3 regions of the Paenibacillus sp. JCM 18996 genome follow, and region 2 is predicted to be linked to each of the others. Evidence: predicted binding sites of a transcription regulator. Region 2 holds the regulator's gene; each other region holds the start of a gene.
What was found. Region 2 encodes LexA, which represses DNA repair genes until DNA is damaged. Its sites were predicted from a motif close to CGAACATATGTTCG; they were not measured.
Positions count from the first base shown of each region.

Region 1: ACZ5N7_RS17035 (DNA polymerase IV) is a predicted target of LexA. The motif match lies at 4,529-4,542, and genes of this name have one in related genera.
Region 3: ACZ5N7_RS12845 (SPL family radical SAM protein) is a predicted target of LexA. The motif match lies at 3,111-3,124, and genes of this name have one in related genera.

Region 1 covers NZ_AP043884.1:3,444,570-3,450,622, reverse strand. The annotation lists gene ACZ5N7_RS17055 (GyrI-like domain-containing protein) at 1-293, opposite strand, end outside; gene ACZ5N7_RS17050 (hypothetical protein) at 495-872, opposite strand; gene htpG (molecular chaperone HtpG) at 988-2,880, opposite strand; gene ACZ5N7_RS17040 (aldo/keto reductase family protein) at 3,228-4,175, opposite strand; gene ACZ5N7_RS17035 (DNA polymerase IV) at 4,595-5,857, shown strand; gene ACZ5N7_RS17030 (hypothetical protein) at 5,854-6,053, shown strand, end outside.
Region 2 covers NZ_AP043884.1:1,313,252-1,319,304, forward strand. The annotation lists gene ACZ5N7_RS06445 (1,2-dihydroxy-3-keto-5-methylthiopentene dioxygenase) at 131-673, shown strand; gene ACZ5N7_RS06450 (HAD family hydrolase) at 842-1,636, opposite strand; gene ACZ5N7_RS06455 (hypothetical protein) at 1,659-2,165, opposite strand; gene ACZ5N7_RS06460 (DUF896 domain-containing protein) at 2,219-2,416, opposite strand; gene ACZ5N7_RS06465 (GNAT family N-acetyltransferase) at 2,801-3,244, opposite strand; gene ACZ5N7_RS06470 (LysM peptidoglycan-binding domain-containing protein) at 3,350-3,814, opposite strand; gene lexA (transcriptional repressor LexA) at 3,963-4,583, shown strand; gene glnA (type I glutamate--ammonia ligase) at 4,945-6,053, opposite strand, start outside.
Region 3 covers NZ_AP043884.1:2,618,906-2,624,958, reverse strand. The annotation lists gene mobA (molybdenum cofactor guanylyltransferase) at 1-274, shown strand, start outside; gene mobB (molybdopterin-guanine dinucleotide biosynthesis protein B) at 293-802, shown strand; gene ACZ5N7_RS12850 (acyl-ACP desaturase) at 1,031-1,942, shown strand; gene ACZ5N7_RS12845 (SPL family radical SAM protein) at 2,140-3,084, opposite strand; gene ACZ5N7_RS12840 (LbetaH domain-containing protein) at 3,230-3,859, opposite strand; partial or broken gene ACZ5N7_RS12835 (HD domain-containing protein) at 4,065-4,298, shown strand; gene ACZ5N7_RS12830 (hypothetical protein) at 4,378-6,053, opposite strand, start outside.

The DNA.
Region 1 (6,053 bases), 1.8 Mb from region 2:
TATGGCCCGATGTGTTTGCAATAGGCATATTTTTGCAAAATAATATCCTTATTTTCCAGTAATGTATCTCCATTCGGCGGAGAGATCAACTCAATCCCAGCAAATATAATATGATCTGCTTCATAAACTACATGATTGATGCCAGTATGAGAGAGTTCTTTGTTTCTTACTTCCGCCCAAACCTGATCCAGCAATTCGAAAATCGTTTCACTATAGGCTTTGTTTTCATCATGAAGTTTGGAAAAACCGAACAATGTAAAAGTTTTTCTTTGGTTTATAATAACCGTTTCCATGATTAGCTCCCCTTATTCCATTGATTTGGCAACCTACACCAATACTCTTTCGATATACTTGTCTTCTTTCCTCTAAGGAGAATAAATATTGTTACTGCGCTATCCTGTCGCGAACCCAACCGATAGACTCTAAAATGACGAAGGGGTTTAAAAGGTCACGGGGCCACCCCCTCTTGTTATTCGGCAAAAGAAAAAGAAAAATTATTTAGTATTGCTGTTAATCCCAAGATGATGATGTAATTCCCCAATCAAAGCTTGAATAGAATCTCTTTCTTCTCTTGCCAACGTAAGCTCCTCTTTTACAAGCGCCAGCTCCTGCATCACTGTATCATGCGTTTCATTTAATACCTTTTCCTGATTATCTCCAGCTTTTTTAGACACATAACCCAATATGGGAAGGGCTACTCCCTGGAAAATGCTCTGCACGATGTACTGCACCCATCCTACAAGATCAGTCGGATGCTGGAAGAAAAGCGGAACAATCACTAGTGCAAAAATGAGATAGAAACATCCCATCGTAGACAGAAACATAGCTAATTTATCACCTAACCAGTCATTAAAACGACTAATAATTATCACTCCAATCCTTCATTATTAATGCTGTCTCACCTTGCAAATATACCCTAAGATATTGTAACATGTCACTCAGAAAAAAAGCCCAAGCCTTGTTTCAGCCTGAGCTCTTTGTTGCATTTTATTTGCCGGAGGAAACCATGATTTTGCATATATCGTTAGTAAATTCTACCGGATCCTCTATCGCCAGTCCCTCGATTAAAAGTGCCTGATTGTATAACAGGTTAGTAAACAGATTCAGTTTCTCCTTATCGTTGGCATAGGCATCCTTTAAGGACTGGAACACTTCATGGTTTCTGTTGATTTCCAAAATCTTCTCGGCACGCACATCTTGATTATTCGGCATCGATTTCAATATCTTTTCCATTTCGATCGTTACTTCGCCGTCTGTGGACAGACATACAGGGTGTGATCTCAACCGTTTGGACACTCTTACATTTTTTACCTTACCCGATAAAATATTCTTCATAGACTCAAACAGTTCTTTATTGCCGCTCTCTTCGGAATCCGCGCCGTCGTGATTTTCTTCCGGTTCAATCCCCAAGTCACCGCTCGATACCGATTTGAATTCTTTCTCTTTGTAGCTCATGATCATTTTGACTGCAAATTCATCGACATCATCGGTAAAGTACAAGATTTCATATCCTTTTTCGGATACGAGCTCTGTCTGCGGAAGCTTCTCGATCCTTTCATTCGTTTCTCCGGAAGCATAATAAATGTATTTTTGATTTTCCGGCATTCTCGATACATACTCGTCCAAAGTAACCAGCTTCTTCTCTGTGGAAGAATAGAACATGAGCAGGTCCTGCAGGTCCTCTTTATGGCTTCCGTAATCGCTGTAGATGCCGTATTTTAATTGTCTGCCAAAGGATTTGTAAAACTGCTCATATTGCTCCCTTTCATCCTTCAACAAGCTCTGCAGCTGGTTTTTAATTTTGCTCTTGATATTCTTCGCGATAAGCTTCAGCTGCCGGTCATGCTGCAGCATCTCCCTCGAGATGTTAAGAGATAAGTCCTCGGAATCCACCATTCCTTTGACAAAGCTGAAATAATCCGGAAGCAGGTCGGCGCACTTGTTCATAATCAATACGCCGTTGGAATACAGTTCCAACCCCTTCTCAAACTCCTTGCTGTAATAATCAAAAGGGATGTTCTCCGGGATGAACAGAATCGCATTGTAACTTACGGCGCCGTCTACACTGATATGGATATGCCTCAGCGGCTTATCAAAGCCGTAATGCTTCTCGGCGTAGAAGTTGTCATAGTCTTCGGGAGTCAGTTCGCTTTTATTCTTTTTCCAAATCGGAACCATGCTGTTGACCGTCTGCTCTTCTTGATAGTCTTCGAATTCATTGTCGCTGCCTTCTTTAGGTCTCTGGCCGACGATGTCCATTTTAATGGGGTATCTTATAAAATCGGAATACTTTTTGATGATCGCTTTCAGGCGATACTCGTCCAGATACTCGTCATATCGGTCATCCTCTGTATTCTCTTTTATTTTCAGGATAACCTCCGTGCCCACCGATTCCTTCTCATACGGCTCAATGGTATACCCGTCCGCACCGGTTGACTCCCATTTGTAAGCCCCGTCGCCGCCCAAAGCTTTGCTAATGACAGTGACAACATCCGCTACCATGAATGCCGAATAGAATCCCACGCCGAACTGCCCGATAATCTCGTGCCCGTCCTTCGATTCGTTCTCTTTCTTAAAAGCTAACGATCCGCTCTTGGCTATGACGCCAAGGTTATTCTCGAGCTCTTCCTTAGTCATCCCGATGCCGGTGTCAGAGATCGTTAACGTTCGGTTTGCCTTGTCGGCGTGGACTTTGATGTAGTAGCCCTCTTTGTCAAAAACCAATTGCTGATCGGATAAGGCTTTGTAGTAAATTTTGTCAATCGCATCGCTGGCATTGGATATCAGTTCTCTCAGAAAAATCTCTCTTTGCGTGTAAATGGAGTTGATCATCATTTCTAGCAGTCTTTTGGATTCTGCTTTAAACTCGTGTTTGGTCATGAATGTCTCTCCTTTCAAGTATAGAGGGATGGATGTGTATGTAAGGGGTTAGCACTCTTACATCACGAGTGCCAATCACTTGTTTTATAGCATTCCTGCTTGATTTTGTCAAGAATTTGAAGCTTTTCACTTAAAAATGAATCGCCACTCACATCCATATATGGAAAATCACCGGTTACTTCTATCTATTCCGCTTTATAAAGCCTGGGCGCAAAGCTGCCGACGCACATTTATCAACATTTTATCTACAGCCGCCGAAAATCATAATTTCCTACACAATTAAAAAATGACGCTCAAGGAAAACAATCCTCGGCGCGTCATTTGGTATTAACAACATTACCTCATTCTCACTTCGACTCGCCGATAATGCCCTCGATACGCTCAAGCACTTCCGGAGGCAGCACAATCCCTGAGGCCTTGGCGTTCTCCTCTACCTGCTCCGGACGGCTCGCGCCGACCAAGGCGCTGGCGATGCTCGGCTGGCGCAGGATCCAGGCGAGAGCGAGCTGACCGACAGTGATATCCAGCTCGCCGGCGATGGCCGACAGCCGGCCCACCATCTCGATCTTCTCTGCCGTTATGCCATTGCGCATCCCTTCCAGCTTGGCGGCACGGCTGTCCTGCGGAATATCGGAGACGGACTTATATTTGCCGCTTAGCAGCCCTTGTGCAAGCGGGGAGAAAACCACTTGGCCAATTCCTCTGGACTCTCCCAGCGGAATGACATCCTTCTCGATGTAGCGGTTGAACATATTGTACACCGGCTGATTGACCACAATCCGATCAAGCAAGTATTTGTCCGCGACAGCCAGCGCTTCGGCCATCTGTACAGCGGTCCACTCGCTGACGCCGACGTAGAGGATTTTACCCTGGCGGACCAGGTCGTCGATCGTCCGGAGCGTCTCCTCGATGGGGGTCTCCGGGTCGAAGCGGTGGCAGTAGTAGATGTCGACGTAATCCGTGCCGAGCCGCTTCAGGCTTGCATGGCACTGCTCCATCACGTGCTTGCGCGACAAACCGCGGTCGTTGGGACCGTCGCCCATAGGCCAGAACACTTTAGTCGCCAGCACATAGGAATCGCGCGGATATCGCTTGAGCGCTTCACCTACCACTTTCTCGGCGGCTCCGCGCTCATACACGTTGGCCGTATCGAAAAAGTTGATGCCGAGCTCATACGCCTTGTGAATCGAGTTCACCGCGTTATCCTGCTCCACGTAGCCCCCGTAGGTAAGCCAGCTGCCCAAACTGATTTCGCTGACCTTCAAGCCTGTCTTGCCTAATTTGCGGTATTGCATGTTCTTTACCTCCTAAGTAATGTAGTTGAGGGGAGAAACTTCAAGACCTATCCATCCTTGTGCCGAATCAACCAACTTTACCATTCCCTGGCGGCTTCCATAGAGGAATAGCGGGGCTCATAGCCGAGCAAACGCCGAGCTTTCTCCAATGCTGCATCTGGGCTGTCACGATATAGCCATACACGGAGCGCGCTCTGGCTCAACACTGAACTCTTTCATTATAAAATCAAATCCGATTCCACGTAAGAGCTTACAACAAGCTAACCTAATAACCTAAAGGTAAGTGCTCTCCGCCCTATAACCCAAGTTTTTTTCAATACCCTCAAAATGTCAATATTTCCCCACTTGCAAAGCGAATATTTGTTCGCTATTCTTATTATACTACATACGAACAAACATTCCTATTCGGGGTGATCTTAATGGACCGTGTCATCATGCTTGCCGATTGCCAGAGTTTTTACGCAAGTGTAGAAAAGGCTGCACATCCCGAATACCAGCACCGCCCTGTCGTGGTCGCAGGCGATCCTGCAAGACGTTCCGGAATCATTCTGGCGGCTTGTCCTGTAGCCAAACAATTTGGCGTGACCACGGCGGAGCGGCTGGGAACAGCCATCGCCAAATGTCCGGAACTGATTGTGATAAAGCCAAGAATGCAAACGTACCTTGATGTTTCGTTGCTTTTGACGGAAACCTTGGAGGGCTTTACGGAAATGGTTGAACCTTACAGTATTGACGAACAATTTCTTGATGTAACTCACTCCATTAAATACTTTGGCAGTCCGGAGTATATTGCACACTTGATCCAATCAAAGATTTATTTGCAGACAGGGGTTTGGTCAAGAATAGGAATCAGTTCTACAAAGGTCCTTGCCAAAATGGCCTGCGACAATTTCGCCAAGAAAAAGACGGAAGGCGTGTTCATATTACCCAAGTCCGAAATCGAAACCCATCTGTGGGAGCTTCCCGTTCATAAGATGTTTAGCGTAGCGTCAAGGATGACCGCACATTTTGCACGAATGGGAATTATAACGATCGGCCATCTTGCCAAGACCCCATTACCTGAACTTAAGAAGAAAATGCGGCTTCACTTCGGCAAAAACAGTGATATTAATGCAGAAGTGTATTGGCGTACCGCAAATGGCATTGATGATTCGCCTGTGACGCCGGACACGTATGGCAAGCAGCAAAAGGCTATAGGACACGGCATGACGCTGCCAAGGGATTACGGAAAACGTGAGGAGATAGAAGTGATTTTGCTTGAACTGGCAGAGGAAGTTTGCCGCCGCGCCCGTTCTAAATCATATATGGGACGTGTTGTTACCGCTGGCGCACAAGGAGCCGACTTCGACCGCCCAACGGGCTTTCACAGGCAAACCACACTTTCCGATCCCACAAATATAACTCATGAAGTTTATGAAGCTGCAAAGAATATCTTTTTTACTCATTGGAATGGACTGCCTATAAGAAAGGTCATGGTTACACTGACGGGTATCACCCATGATTCGGAATATCAGCTGACGCTCAACTTGTTCGGAGATCGGGAGAGGACACGGAATTTGGAAAAAACGACAGACAAAATCAAGCGGCGGTATGGAAATACAGCGATTTTACGCGCATCATCACTTCTCGACGCAGGGCAGGCATTTGAACGAAGCGCCAAAATTGGAGGACATTACAAATGAGCAAGAAATTAGAAAAAAATGGGCTGTGGGAATCCAGTCGCATGACACTGCCAGAGCAGCGTGAGGCGTTAATAAAGCGCAGAGAGCCTGCAGAATCTCACAGAGTGCCGACAAAGGAAGAATTGACGCTCATACGGGCTTACGCGATCCTGCCTGCTATCGTCAATGTAGTGGAGAAGAACCTTAAACAGATTGA
Region 2 (6,053 bases):
GTAACAGATTGACCGTCCCGTGAAAAGAATGAAAACTCCAAAGTGACAGCTCCTAAGCATCGACAGTGGAGCGAATTTTGAATATAATAGCGTTAGATTGTTTAACTCTACTCGAAAGAGGGAATTAGCCATGGCTGAGATACGGATTCGCAATACTAATGAAAGAATCCAAGGAGAAGAGCAGGTGAAAGCATTCCTGGATCAACAGGAAGTGCTGTACGAGCATTGGAATCCGGGCAAGCTTTCCGCAGAGCTGCAAGAGAAGTTCGTACTGACCGATGAGGAAAAGGCGGCGATTCTTTCCACCTATAAGGAAGAAATCGAAGACCTCGCAAGCCGCCGGGGTTACCTTACTTGGGATGTTATCGCCTTATCCGACGCCACTCCGAATCTTGATGAACTGTTGAAAAAATTCGAACAGGTGCATACCCATACGGAGGACGAAGTACGCGCCATCACCGCGGGTAAAGGAATCTTTATTATTAAAGGGACAGACGATGTCGGCTATTTCGATGTAGAGCTTGAAGCGGGAGATGTAATTTCCGTACCGGAAGCCAAGCCTCATTTCTTCACTTTAATGGAGAACCGCCAAATCGTTGCCGTCCGCCTGTTTATTGAAACCGAAGGCTGGATCGCCCACCCGTACGAAGATGCTTCCTTCCAAAAGGCCTGATTACAGTAAATGATCCCTAAAAAATGCCGTGACTTAAATCATGCCTAAAAAACTTGTTCTTCAAATTATCCCAAAAAACCTGTACCGCACGGAAAGCGTGAGGCACAGGTTTTTTTATGTTGCAGGATGTTCAGCTGTCTGAAGGATTAAGTCGAATGCGTCTTTCTTTCAGGAAATTGCGCGGATCAATTCGCTGATTTCCCTCAGATTGGTTATTGTATAGGAGGCCTCAAACTCCTCCGGCTTAGCTGCTGCGTGGCGGTTCACCCACATGTTTCTCATTCCGGCGCTGTTTGATCCGAGAATGTCCGTCGTCAGCTTGTCTCCGATCATGATTCCTTCATCCGGCTCTATAGCAAGAAGCTTTAGCGCGTGCTGAAAGATGGAAACGGCAGGCTTGCCTTCCCCGAATTCACCCGAAATTACAATATGGTCAAAATATGACGCAAGCTTCGGTATGCCGGCGATCTTCTCTTTTTGCAAGTCGGGAGAGCCGTTGGTCAGCAACAGCAGACGATAATCGCGCTTCAACTCGTCCAATACCGCAAAAGTTTCCTCATACACAATCGGTCTGGCTCTGCGCTCCGCCGGAAACTTGTCCGCCAGAACGGCGCCGAGCTCCCTGTCTTCGATCCCCAGCCGCATCAAGCCTCTCGTCCACGATTCCACTCTATAGGAAGGAGCCAGCTCCTGCAGTTTGCGGAAATTTTCATTCTCTCCCTCGCTAAACCGCGCCCACAGAGCTTCAAAAGGGTTAATCCCAATCATTTTGGTGAAAGGAAAGGTTTCAAAAGACTCATACAGCGCTCTCGCTTCGGCTCTTACCGCCTCTTCCAGCTTCTCCGGATCAACGCCGACGCGTCTTGCCGCTTCCTGGCACGTCGCTTGGAAAGCTTCGTTCACACTGCGCTCGTCCCACAATAACGTGTCGTCCAAATCAAACAAAATTGCCTTAATGGTCATACGGTTCCCCTCTTTGTATGGATTATTGCTCCACCGGGATTGAGTTGCGGTCAGCGAACTCTTTAACGGATGGCGTTATGGCATCTATGTCAATCCGATGGAATAAGCGGGAGAAAATCCAAGGAGCTTTGTTGGAAGTGAAGGAAAAGGAGACTTCCTTTCCGGTCATCCGAATCGACTTGATCTGCTCCGCAGGAATGGTTCTTTCCCCGCCAAACCTGCGGGAGGAAATCTGCCTGGTTCCAATTCTCAAATAAGGCCTTCTCATGAAATAAACAATGAAAGCGAGTACGACATATAAGCCCGCCGTTACTAGGTACATCGGGTCTTTTCCGTAGAACTGCGGGAACATTGCCAAGCTTAATATGCCGATGGCCAACAGAAATAGGGCCAGCACCCAGCTTCGGCCCCGGTAAGTGAGCTGATCTTCAACGCTCGTCCCATTGATCAGCGCTGTTCCCTGCTTTTTTCTTTTCGCGTTCACGTTTTTTGTATTTTTGCGAACCATTCTCTCCCATTTGCGAGACATCGGTTAACCCCTCATTCATCTGTGTTATTTCAACTGCAAGACAATCAAACGTGCTATGGCTTCTCCGGGTCGTCCTCAATGAATTCAATGTTCTCCAGCTGATCCTTCACGGAAGACTTAATCGCTTCAATATAACGTTTGCGCAGCCCGTTTCTTTCATCAATTTCTTCTTCGGTCAATCCGACTGTCTTGGCTTTGCGGGCCAGCTCATTAATTCGATCTATATAAGGGATATTGCTGTCACCTTTCATGCTTGTCTCCTCTCGAAGTGATTCGTTATGTTCTTTACTTCTTTATAACTTTGCCATGGTAAGGGGTTCATGTCAAGATGGACTAAACAAGCCCAATTATTTAAAATGATAAGAAGAATGTCTTGCGAAAAACGTCTAGCTGCAATCGTTCCGTTTCCGGATACGTTACCACAGTAAACGCACCATTTACAGCAGTTCCTCCCACTGCACAGCGCGCTGCCCTCGGATTTATATTTTCTTATCTTTGGGCTGTTAAATCTTATTGTTTATTTTTAGGTCAAAAGCAAACCGCCTTCCTGAAAAGGCGGTCAATTGACTATCGTCCATCTTTCACTCGACATAGTTCATACGACAACGTTCATCCAACATGGTAAAATCAAGCACTCATAAATCCATACTCATTTGATCAGTTCTTTTGAATCCGATATTCTCATAGAGGCTTCGAGCATCATGGCTTGCAAGCAACCGAACCGTCTTGATTTCCTGTTTGCGAAACCAATCTATAACCGCTTGAGTCAAGTTGCGTGCATACCCTTTACGCCTATGATCTGGACAGACATACACATCTCCGATAAAAGCATATTTTTGTTCACGATAAAAGCAATATGGCATATCGTCCTTGATAAAAGCTCCTGCACAAGCAACAATTTGTCCATGAGATTCGATAACAAAGTGGCATGCAGTCCTCGATTCATACATTTGGCCATAGCGATTGATGACTTCGTCAATGAATCCGTCCATCAAAATCTGCTCCATCCCAACCTCTTGAAACATTTTCAATTTCAAATCTGCAATTTCCGGAAGTTCTGATACAGTTGCAATCCTCATTTAAACCTTCCTTCATGTGTTCAAATCGGTCAACTCATTCGCAGTATTCCGGATATTCTTATCCACCGCAAGACTCACATGTGCACCTATGCTGCTTGACAACGATCACGGCAGTAGAAGCGTTTGGCCCTCTTTCAATACGGTGCTCTTCAACCCGTTCAACTTCCTGATTTCGGAGATATAGTCGCGGATATCCTGCCTGTCCGTAACGTTCGCTCTGGCTATGCTCCACAACGTATCCCCCGGCCTTACTTCAGTGCGCTTTGTGTGATCCGCAGCGCTCAGCGTCGATGCGTAAATATTGCTGCTGGCGGAACCGCCGGCATACGCATGGACAAGCGCCCCAAACCCAAAAGCAGCGGATAAAATCGCGAGCATAAAAAGGTAACGGAATATTTTTACGAACACTCTATTGCTGTCTGCCTTATTCACGCGGGATCTCGTGCTGTCTTCTTTCATCTTCTTATTAGTAGAACCGTGGGGACCGGCATCTAAAATTCTATCTACAGTCGGTATGCCTGCTGACGAAGCCGAAGGATTATAACTCATATAACCGTATGTATTTGCCATAGTAATGACCTCCCAAACATTTGTTCTGTTATCAATTTAACACGAACGTGTGTTTGAGTCAACCTTTTTTCTCGAACTTATGTTTGTACGAACTCCGGTTCTGTGTTATACTTCAAAGTAATTATTACCATAAATGGAGTGATCGAATTTGAGCAGGATATCAAGCCGCCAGCAAGCAATACTGGAATTTATCAAGAACGAGGTCAGGGAGAAAGGATATCCACCTTCCGTTAGAGAGATCGGGGAAGCTGTCGGACTGGCCTCTTCTTCCACCGTGCACGGACATTTGGAAAGGCTGGAGAAGAAAGGGCTTATCCGCAGAGACGCCACCAAGCCAAGAGCAATTGAAATCCTCGGCGAAGAGGAGGCCAATGTTCATTTCGATCTGTCGGTTGTCCGCGTTCCGCTTATCGGTAAAGTTACGGCTGGCGTTCCCATTACCGCTACCGAGAACATCGAGGATTATTTCCCGCTTCCAAGCCATTATGTGGGCGACTATAACGTGTTCATGCTTTCCATTATCGGAGACAGTATGATCGAGGCCGGAATCCACAACGGCGACTATGTTATCGTAAGGCAGCAGCAGACCGCGAACAATGGGGATATCGTGGTTGCCATGACGGAAGAGGATGAAGCCACCGTCAAAAGATTCTACAAAGAGAAGGATTACATACGGCTTCAGCCTGAGAACTCCACCATGGCACCGATTCTGCTTCATAATATCACCATTCTTGGCAAGGTCATCGGATTATTCCGCGACATTTACTAATTCTCGCAAGCTTCCCGCCAGTCTATATTTTCATAACTATCATCAGAGCCTGTCTCAGGCGGATTCCTTTTAACCAAGAATTCCGTTCGCTGCCGACAGGCTCTTTATATTCATAAGACAAATCCTCTATACTCTCGAAAACAGCATTTGAACCGGGGCGGCACTGTTTACATAGGCACATTCGCCCTTTGAATGCGCTACACTTCAAATAGACTAATTAAACCTATAGCCGTCAGTAAGAAATAGCCGCGGTGTTAGCAGTACTTTTGACACTATTTTCATTAGTGCTGCCTAAGCAGCATGAGAGTCTTTAAAAAAGCCCGCCAACCGGAATCGGCTGACAGGCTTCTTGCCCTCTATTTTAGTACAAGCTCATGTATTGATCTCGTTCCCATTGATGGACCTGGGTGCGATACATATCCCATTCGATTTCCTTCAATTCATACAAATGCGTGAGAGCATGCTCGCCCAGTGCATCGCAGATGACCTCGTCGCGGATCAATTCATCAAGCGCAACCTTCAGGTCAAGCGGCAGGCTTGGAATACCTTGATCTTCCCGCTCGTCGTCCGTCATGACGTAGATATTGCGGTCCGTTGGAGCAGGCAGCTGCATTTTATGCTGAATGCCGTCCAATCCGGCCCTCAGCATAACGGCAAGTGCCAGATAAGGGTTTGCGGCGGGATCCGGATTACGCACTTCGATACGTGTGCTCAATCCGCGGGAGGCCGGAATACGGATCATCGGACTGCGGTTGCTCGCCGACCACGCCACATAACAAGGAGCCTCGTAACCTGGCACCAGTCGCTTATACGAATTAACCGTTGGGTTGGTCACTGCCGCAAACGCTCTAGCGTGCTTCAGAATTCCCGCCATATACTGTCTTGCCGTTGTGCTTAAGCCGAGCTTGTCTTTCTCGTCGTAAAACGCGTTCTCACCGTCAATGAACAAGGACTGATGGCAGTGCATGCCTGACCCGTTCACTCCGTACAGCGGTTTTGGCATAAAGGAAGCGTGCAGCCCGTGCTGCCTTGCAATCGTCTTTACAACGAGCTTGAAGGTTTGAATCTGGTCAGCCGCCTTAACGGCGTCTGCGTATTTAAAATCGATCTCATGCTGGCCCGGTGCCACCTCATGGTGGGAGGCTTCGATCTCAAAGCCCATTTCCTCCAGAGTCAGCACAATCTCTCGGCGGCAGTTTTCGCCCAGATCCGTCGGCGCCAGGTCGAAATATCCGCCTTGGTCGTTCAATTCCGTGGTAGGATTGCCTTTCTCGTCTGTTTTGAACAAGAAAAATTCCGGCTCCGGACCCACATTCATAGCCGTATAGCCCATATCCTCAGCTTCCTTAAGCGCACGCTTCAGAATACCGCGCGGGTCACCTGGAAACGGGCGGCCGTCCGGAAGGTAAATGTCGCAGATAAGTCTTGCCACACGGTCTTCCGTCACCCAAGGGAACACGACCCAGCTGT
Region 3 (6,053 bases), 1.3 Mb from region 2:
CGCCTCGCTGCAGCAGCTTCTGGAAGAACGCCGACTGCGGGTAATGGAGTTCCTTAGGGAAATTCAGGCGATCGAACTGAAGGAAGAGGCGTTTGCGGAGCGGGGGATCCCTATCCGTTTTGTCGTAAATGCCAACACTCCGGAGGACTACGAGAGGGCATTGTCCATTTACAAGGAACAAATTAAACAGAACCGGTCTCACCACCCGCCGTGCAGCGCCGCAACGCGCGCCGGGAGCGGCTCGTTAGAAAACGGTGACGATCATCGATCTTAAGCGGCTAGGAGCGCACCTATGAATTCAAACAAAGTGATACAGATTGTAGGCTATAAAAACACCGGCAAGACTACGTTAGTGTCCAGGCTGATCTCTGTGCTCAAGCGCAAAGGGATGTGTGTCGGCACCGTAAAGCATGACGGCCATTCTTTCGAAATCGATCACCCTGACTCGGATACGTGGAAGCATCGTGAAGCTGGAGCGGATCTGGTCGGGATCACTTCAAAGCATGGACTGACGGCTTTTGTGGAGCAGCGGGCTTACAGCTTGGAGGACATGCTGGCAAGAATGGAAGCGGCGGACGTGGTCCTTGTCGAAGGATTCAAGCAGGAGGCTTATCCCAAATTGCTAATGGTCAGGACCGCGGAGGATCTTCTGCTTCTTCATTCTGTCCGGAACATTAAAGCGGTCGTTTCCTGGATAGACCTTGACTCCCTGCCTTCGGAGCAGACCCTGGAAGTGCCATGGTTTGGAGTTGATGAGATAGACCGGATTGCAGAATATATGGAAAAAGCTCGTTTGCTTTGAGCCGGCAGGTTATGGCGAAGCGGCAGCGGGGTCTGACCACCGGCCGTGCAGAGCCGCAACGGGCGCAGGGATAACCACGCGCTGGGAAAAATAAGCTGAATTCGCAGGAGTTGAATGTTCAGAGCCCGTAACTTTTCCCAGGAGCTGCGTCCTGGCCTTCGTTTGACAAGAAGCCGTTTTCATTGTATGGTGAAGGTTATATGTCGTACTAGGGAGCTAAAAATCATAATGCCATTTGAGAATTACAGATTGAATGTTTTTGACCCGAAGCTGGAGCCGTTGTTGACAGATTTGTACGCACAGCACCGCATACGAGCCGCTAACATAGATTGGAGTTACCACGAATTTATCCCTTGGGAGCTGGGACGCAGCTTCAAAGAAACACCTTGGTCCCCCGATCAGCGCACTCTTCCCGATCCTATATATACCGCTGTCGAAACTTCGCTTCTCACTGAAGTCAACCTTCCGTTTTTTTACCATCATTTAGCTGTCACCTTTAGAGGCTCCTTGCAAGTGCTGCAAGATTTTATCCATACCTGGGTATCCGAGGAGGATCAGCATTCATCGCTGCTGGAGACATATTTGATCATCACCCGCAACGCAAACCCGCATGAACTGCACCGACTGCGCAAGACCGTGGTGGAGATCGGCTTTGTACCGGATTTCGATACAGCTATGGAAACGATGGTCTATACTACGGTCCAGGAATTGGCAACACTTGTTTTCTATAATAACGTAGCGAAGGCCGCGGCTCCTTACGACAAGAACCTGGCCAATCTGCTGCGCAGACTTGCCAAGGATGAGGCGCTTCATTTTGCTTTTTACCGCGATGCAGTAAAGGGATATCTTGGAGTCGACCATAATTTCATCTATTTCATTCACAAAGCCATTATAAATTTTGCCATGCCGGGTATGGATATGCCGAACTTCAAAGACCGGATGGACCTTATAGCCAAGGAAGCCAACTACGGGCCGGTGTCTTACTTCAACCAGGTGTTCGACCATTTGATGGAAGTATGGAGTGTCGAACAGCTTCAACCGAGCAGGGCGGAAGCGGAAGCGGCGAAGCGGGATTTGCTGGCTTACCGCGCCAAGCTAAAGCGGATTAGCGAAAGAATGGCCGCCCGGGGCATGCATTGAAATCTATGTAATGTGGAGCTGCAAAAACCGGCCGGTTTTTGCACTCTTTTTTTTGTTGATAGGAAATTATGATTACGGCGGCTGCGGGTAAAATGTTGATAAATTCGATAAAGTTCAACGAGGCGCTTATTCAATCATCTTCTCCACTATATCGCCAATGTAAGCCATTGCAGAAATCATCTATATCGCCACACATCTCAGAACGAGAAGCTCAATTGAACCGGTTCCTCGTTCTTGGCAATGGAGGCGTCTTTCCTGCGGTCGCGGTAAGGTTCCAGGGCATTCAACCCGCTGGCCGACAGCAAAGATTGTATCATCTTGGCCACAGGAGTGCGGTAGCTGTCGGGGACATACGCGGAGCCGCGGTACATATCGGCAAATTTGCCGACAAGGTGGGGGTAGTGGCTCTGCAAAGTCTGGAAGAACCACACCTTCACCTCGGATGTGCTGAACCGAAGGAAGGAAGACATGACAAAGGCAGCCTTTGATTCCACAGCCCCTTCGATCAATTGCTTCAAATCATCTTCGCAGTCGGTTATGAACGGCAGGATCGGCGCCATAAATATTCCGGCCGGTATTCCCTCGCTGTTCAGCTGTTTAACGGTCTCCAATCGCTTGGACGGAGAAGGTGTAGAAGGCTCGAACTGCTTCCAGATCGTCCTGTTCAATGTACTGACACTGATATTCACAGATGTGATATTCATCTTCTTGAGCAGATCGAGATCTTTAAGAATCAGCGGAGACCTTGTGGTTACACTGGTCGGGATTTCATAACGGGCCAACAGCTCCAAGCAGGCGCGTGTCAGGCCGGCCGTCGCCTCGACGGGCTGGTAAGGATCAGTTGCCGTACCTATCGCTACGTTGCCCAGGCCGCTGAGTCCTTTCCTCGTACGGCTCAGCTTCTCCAATTGGGCTTCCAGCGCCTCGGCTGCATTGGATTTGAGAAAAATGTGGTTCTGAAACGTGTCGTCCGCTTCCTCCCCGAGAAAGGAGTGGGTCGAGCGGGCATAGCAAAAACTGCACCCATGCTGGCAGCCGCGATACGGGTTGATCGACCATTGGAACGGCATCATGGGTGACTTAACGGCATTAAGTATGGTCTTGGACTGCAAAGTGTCGTAGCGTACAATACGGCGCTGCATGAATACACCTCTTTTTCAAACGAATGCGAATATATGTTCTTATTTTAACAGAGTCCGAGTAATAAAGCAAACCGTTAAGTAAACTGCGGACGGAGTGTATACGAAAAGGAAATTAACTGGCATGCCGTCAACGACCCAGTATTTTTTAGAAGACCAGATTTGTGTAAGCCAGATAAGATTTACCGAGGCGGTAATAATAGTCGACGACCTTCGCGTTCAAGTCCCTGTATTTGAGCGGTACGGGCGGCAAGGCATCCGCCTGCTCCTGCGTCCAAACCGCTTGGCCCGGTGCCACGAAACGGTTGTCGGCAATATGAACATGCTCAGCGATCACCGATCCGTGCATAATGACGCAGCTGCGGCCGATGTCAGCCATATAGATGGAGACATTTTGCCCGACGAATGTGTTGCGCCCGATGAACAAGGGGCCGTGTGCGCAAGTATGGTGAAGAATGCTCACGTCCCCATCTATATAGACGCCGACCGGGTGCCCGTTGATCAGCATGGTCTCTCCGGGATGGCAGTGGATAATGACATAATCCTGCAGATTGGTGCGGGGTCCTATGTAGCAAGGAGGGGAAGCGTCGGCGCGGATAATATTATGAAATCCCACGAACACATCGTCGGCCACAAAAACGTCTCCGACAATCATCGAGCCGGTGCCTAACACGGCGATGTCGCTGATATTGGGGTAAGCGGGGACGGGAGCTTCGGCCATGGGAGGATTCGGGGCGATAATCTGCATGAGCGGGTAGACGCCTGGTTGTCTATGCATCGTACTTCAACTCCTTTGTAAGAAGCTATGAAAGGGGCCCAAGGATCATGCAAGTACGAAGCGACACCGGAGCAGAGTATTTTTCGTGGAAACGAAGCGCTGCGAAGCACGGCATAGGTTTTGCAGCGGATTGATCAAGATGTCCAAAATTATGGCATTAAAGCTTAAGTATAATCCAGAGCAAACCCATAATTAGTTAGTAGGTTGTCTGCTGCATGATATGGGGAAAATCCTTATTCCGGATGAAATACTAAAAAAAGAATCCTCATTATCGGAGACAGAGTGGGAAAAAATAAGACGTCATCCCGTGTCAGGAGCGAATTTGGCTGCAAAACTTGGAATTCAAAATCGACACGTGATTGAAACCATACAAAAATCTCTTTTTGCGTTTACAAAAATAGGGTTTTTTTTATTGCAGTCGGCGGGGAACGCAGCGTAGGTCTGTTACTTGCTTTTGGCCAATTGATTCAGGGCCTCGTCGATCGTCGGATCCGGGCTGAGGCGGGCTTTAGTCCGGCTCAGGCGGGCGAGCCCGGCTGCTTGCGCGCGACTGCGTCGAGCAGCAGCTCGTCTTTGGCGGCATCCTGGCTCTCCCACGTCGCTGCGAAGCGGACGCGGTGGGAGACGCCCAGGATGTCGTAGCTTGCGGCCAAGTGCTGTCGGGCGGAGCCGACAATGAGCGTATGCAGCCGCAAGCTTTTGCGCTTGCCGAGCTCGGCAAGCCGGTCGCGCATGGCGGGCGATACGTGCCCGACACCGTCGGTGACCATGACGAGATCCGCGTCATGGAAGGCGGGCGTGCCGCCCACGAGCTCGGCGGCCCGCTCAAGCGGCGCGTCGAAGTGCGTGCCGCCGCCGAAGGCGAGCTGAGCGAGCGCATAGAACGCAGGCCAGTTCGGCCTGCGGTGGTAAAGCGCGCGCTCCTGCAGCTCGCCGCGCGCGCCGAAAAGCAGCAGCACGAAATCGCGGCGCTCCGACAGCGTGAAGGCGGCGAACGTCATCACGAACAGCTGCGCCAGCTTCAGCTTGGTGCCCTTCATCGAATGGGACGTGTCGATCATGCAGACCACCGGCCCTTTTTGCGGCTCTTCTAAAGTGCCGGTGACATTGTAAGTCATCAGCTTGCCTTCCAGCCATTTCAAGGCAAAATACGCCTCAAACTCTTCATCGGCGAGCAGACTGGCTTCGCTCGGCAGCATATGCGTGATGTCGCCGGACTGCCTGAGGTCGTCGTACGCCTCAGGCACCCGCTCGGCCTTGCGCCTTCTGCGCCGGGCCCGCAGCTGATGCAGGCTGCGGCCGACCTCGCGCAGAAACTCGATCAGGTCGGGATGCCGCTTCAGCTTCCCGACCCATTCGAGATACCGCTCGAACGGCTGCCGGCGCAGCCGTCCCAGCTCGCTCCCCCAGCGGCGGTTCGCAATCCGCTGGCTGGCTTCGAGCAGCTCGTGCACATTCAGGCTGTCCCGTTCCTCTTCGGAGAGGGTCTCCTTCAGCGAACGGTTCAGCCACTGCCCGAGCTCCGCCTCGAGCGCCGCGAGCGTCTCGCTGTCCCGCCGCTCGAACGCCGCAAGCTGCCTTTGCCTGCGCGCCAGCTCCTCCTGGGCCAGCTTCAGCTTCGCCCTCAGCTTGTCCCGCTTCATGAATTCCCGCCGCATCTCCTCCTGCAGCGCCACAATGCGCTCCTTTAGCTCGGCGATCTCCGACTCCACGAGCGGCCGCGAATCGAGGGCGGCTTGCTTCTCTTCCACGACCTTCTTCCCTTGATGCAGCGTGAAGCCGACCAGCTGAAGCTGCTCGATCTGCTCCTTGGACAGCCGTTCATTCATTTGCGCACGCATGGAGTCGGGTCCCTGCTGCCGCTTCTTCTCCATGCCGATCGCAGGCTGCGATTCTGTCTTTTTCCTGCGCGCCTCTTCCTGCTGAAAGCTATTCGTTAGCCACATTAACGATTTAACGGCTGTTTTGAAGGAAGCGCTTAGCTGTCCCGCCGTGCGGGGATGGATGGTGCGGTAGAAATACTGCTTGCGCAGCGTTCCGACCAGCCAGCGGTGAAACGGGTCCGCTTCGCTTCCCGCGTCTGTTTCCGGCTTCGCCAGATAAAAACAGAAGAAAAAATCCTCCAGCAATTCCAGCGCAAACCAGGGAACCTGCCCGCTCGCTGCAGCCACCCAGTCCTTTGCTTCAGGGGATT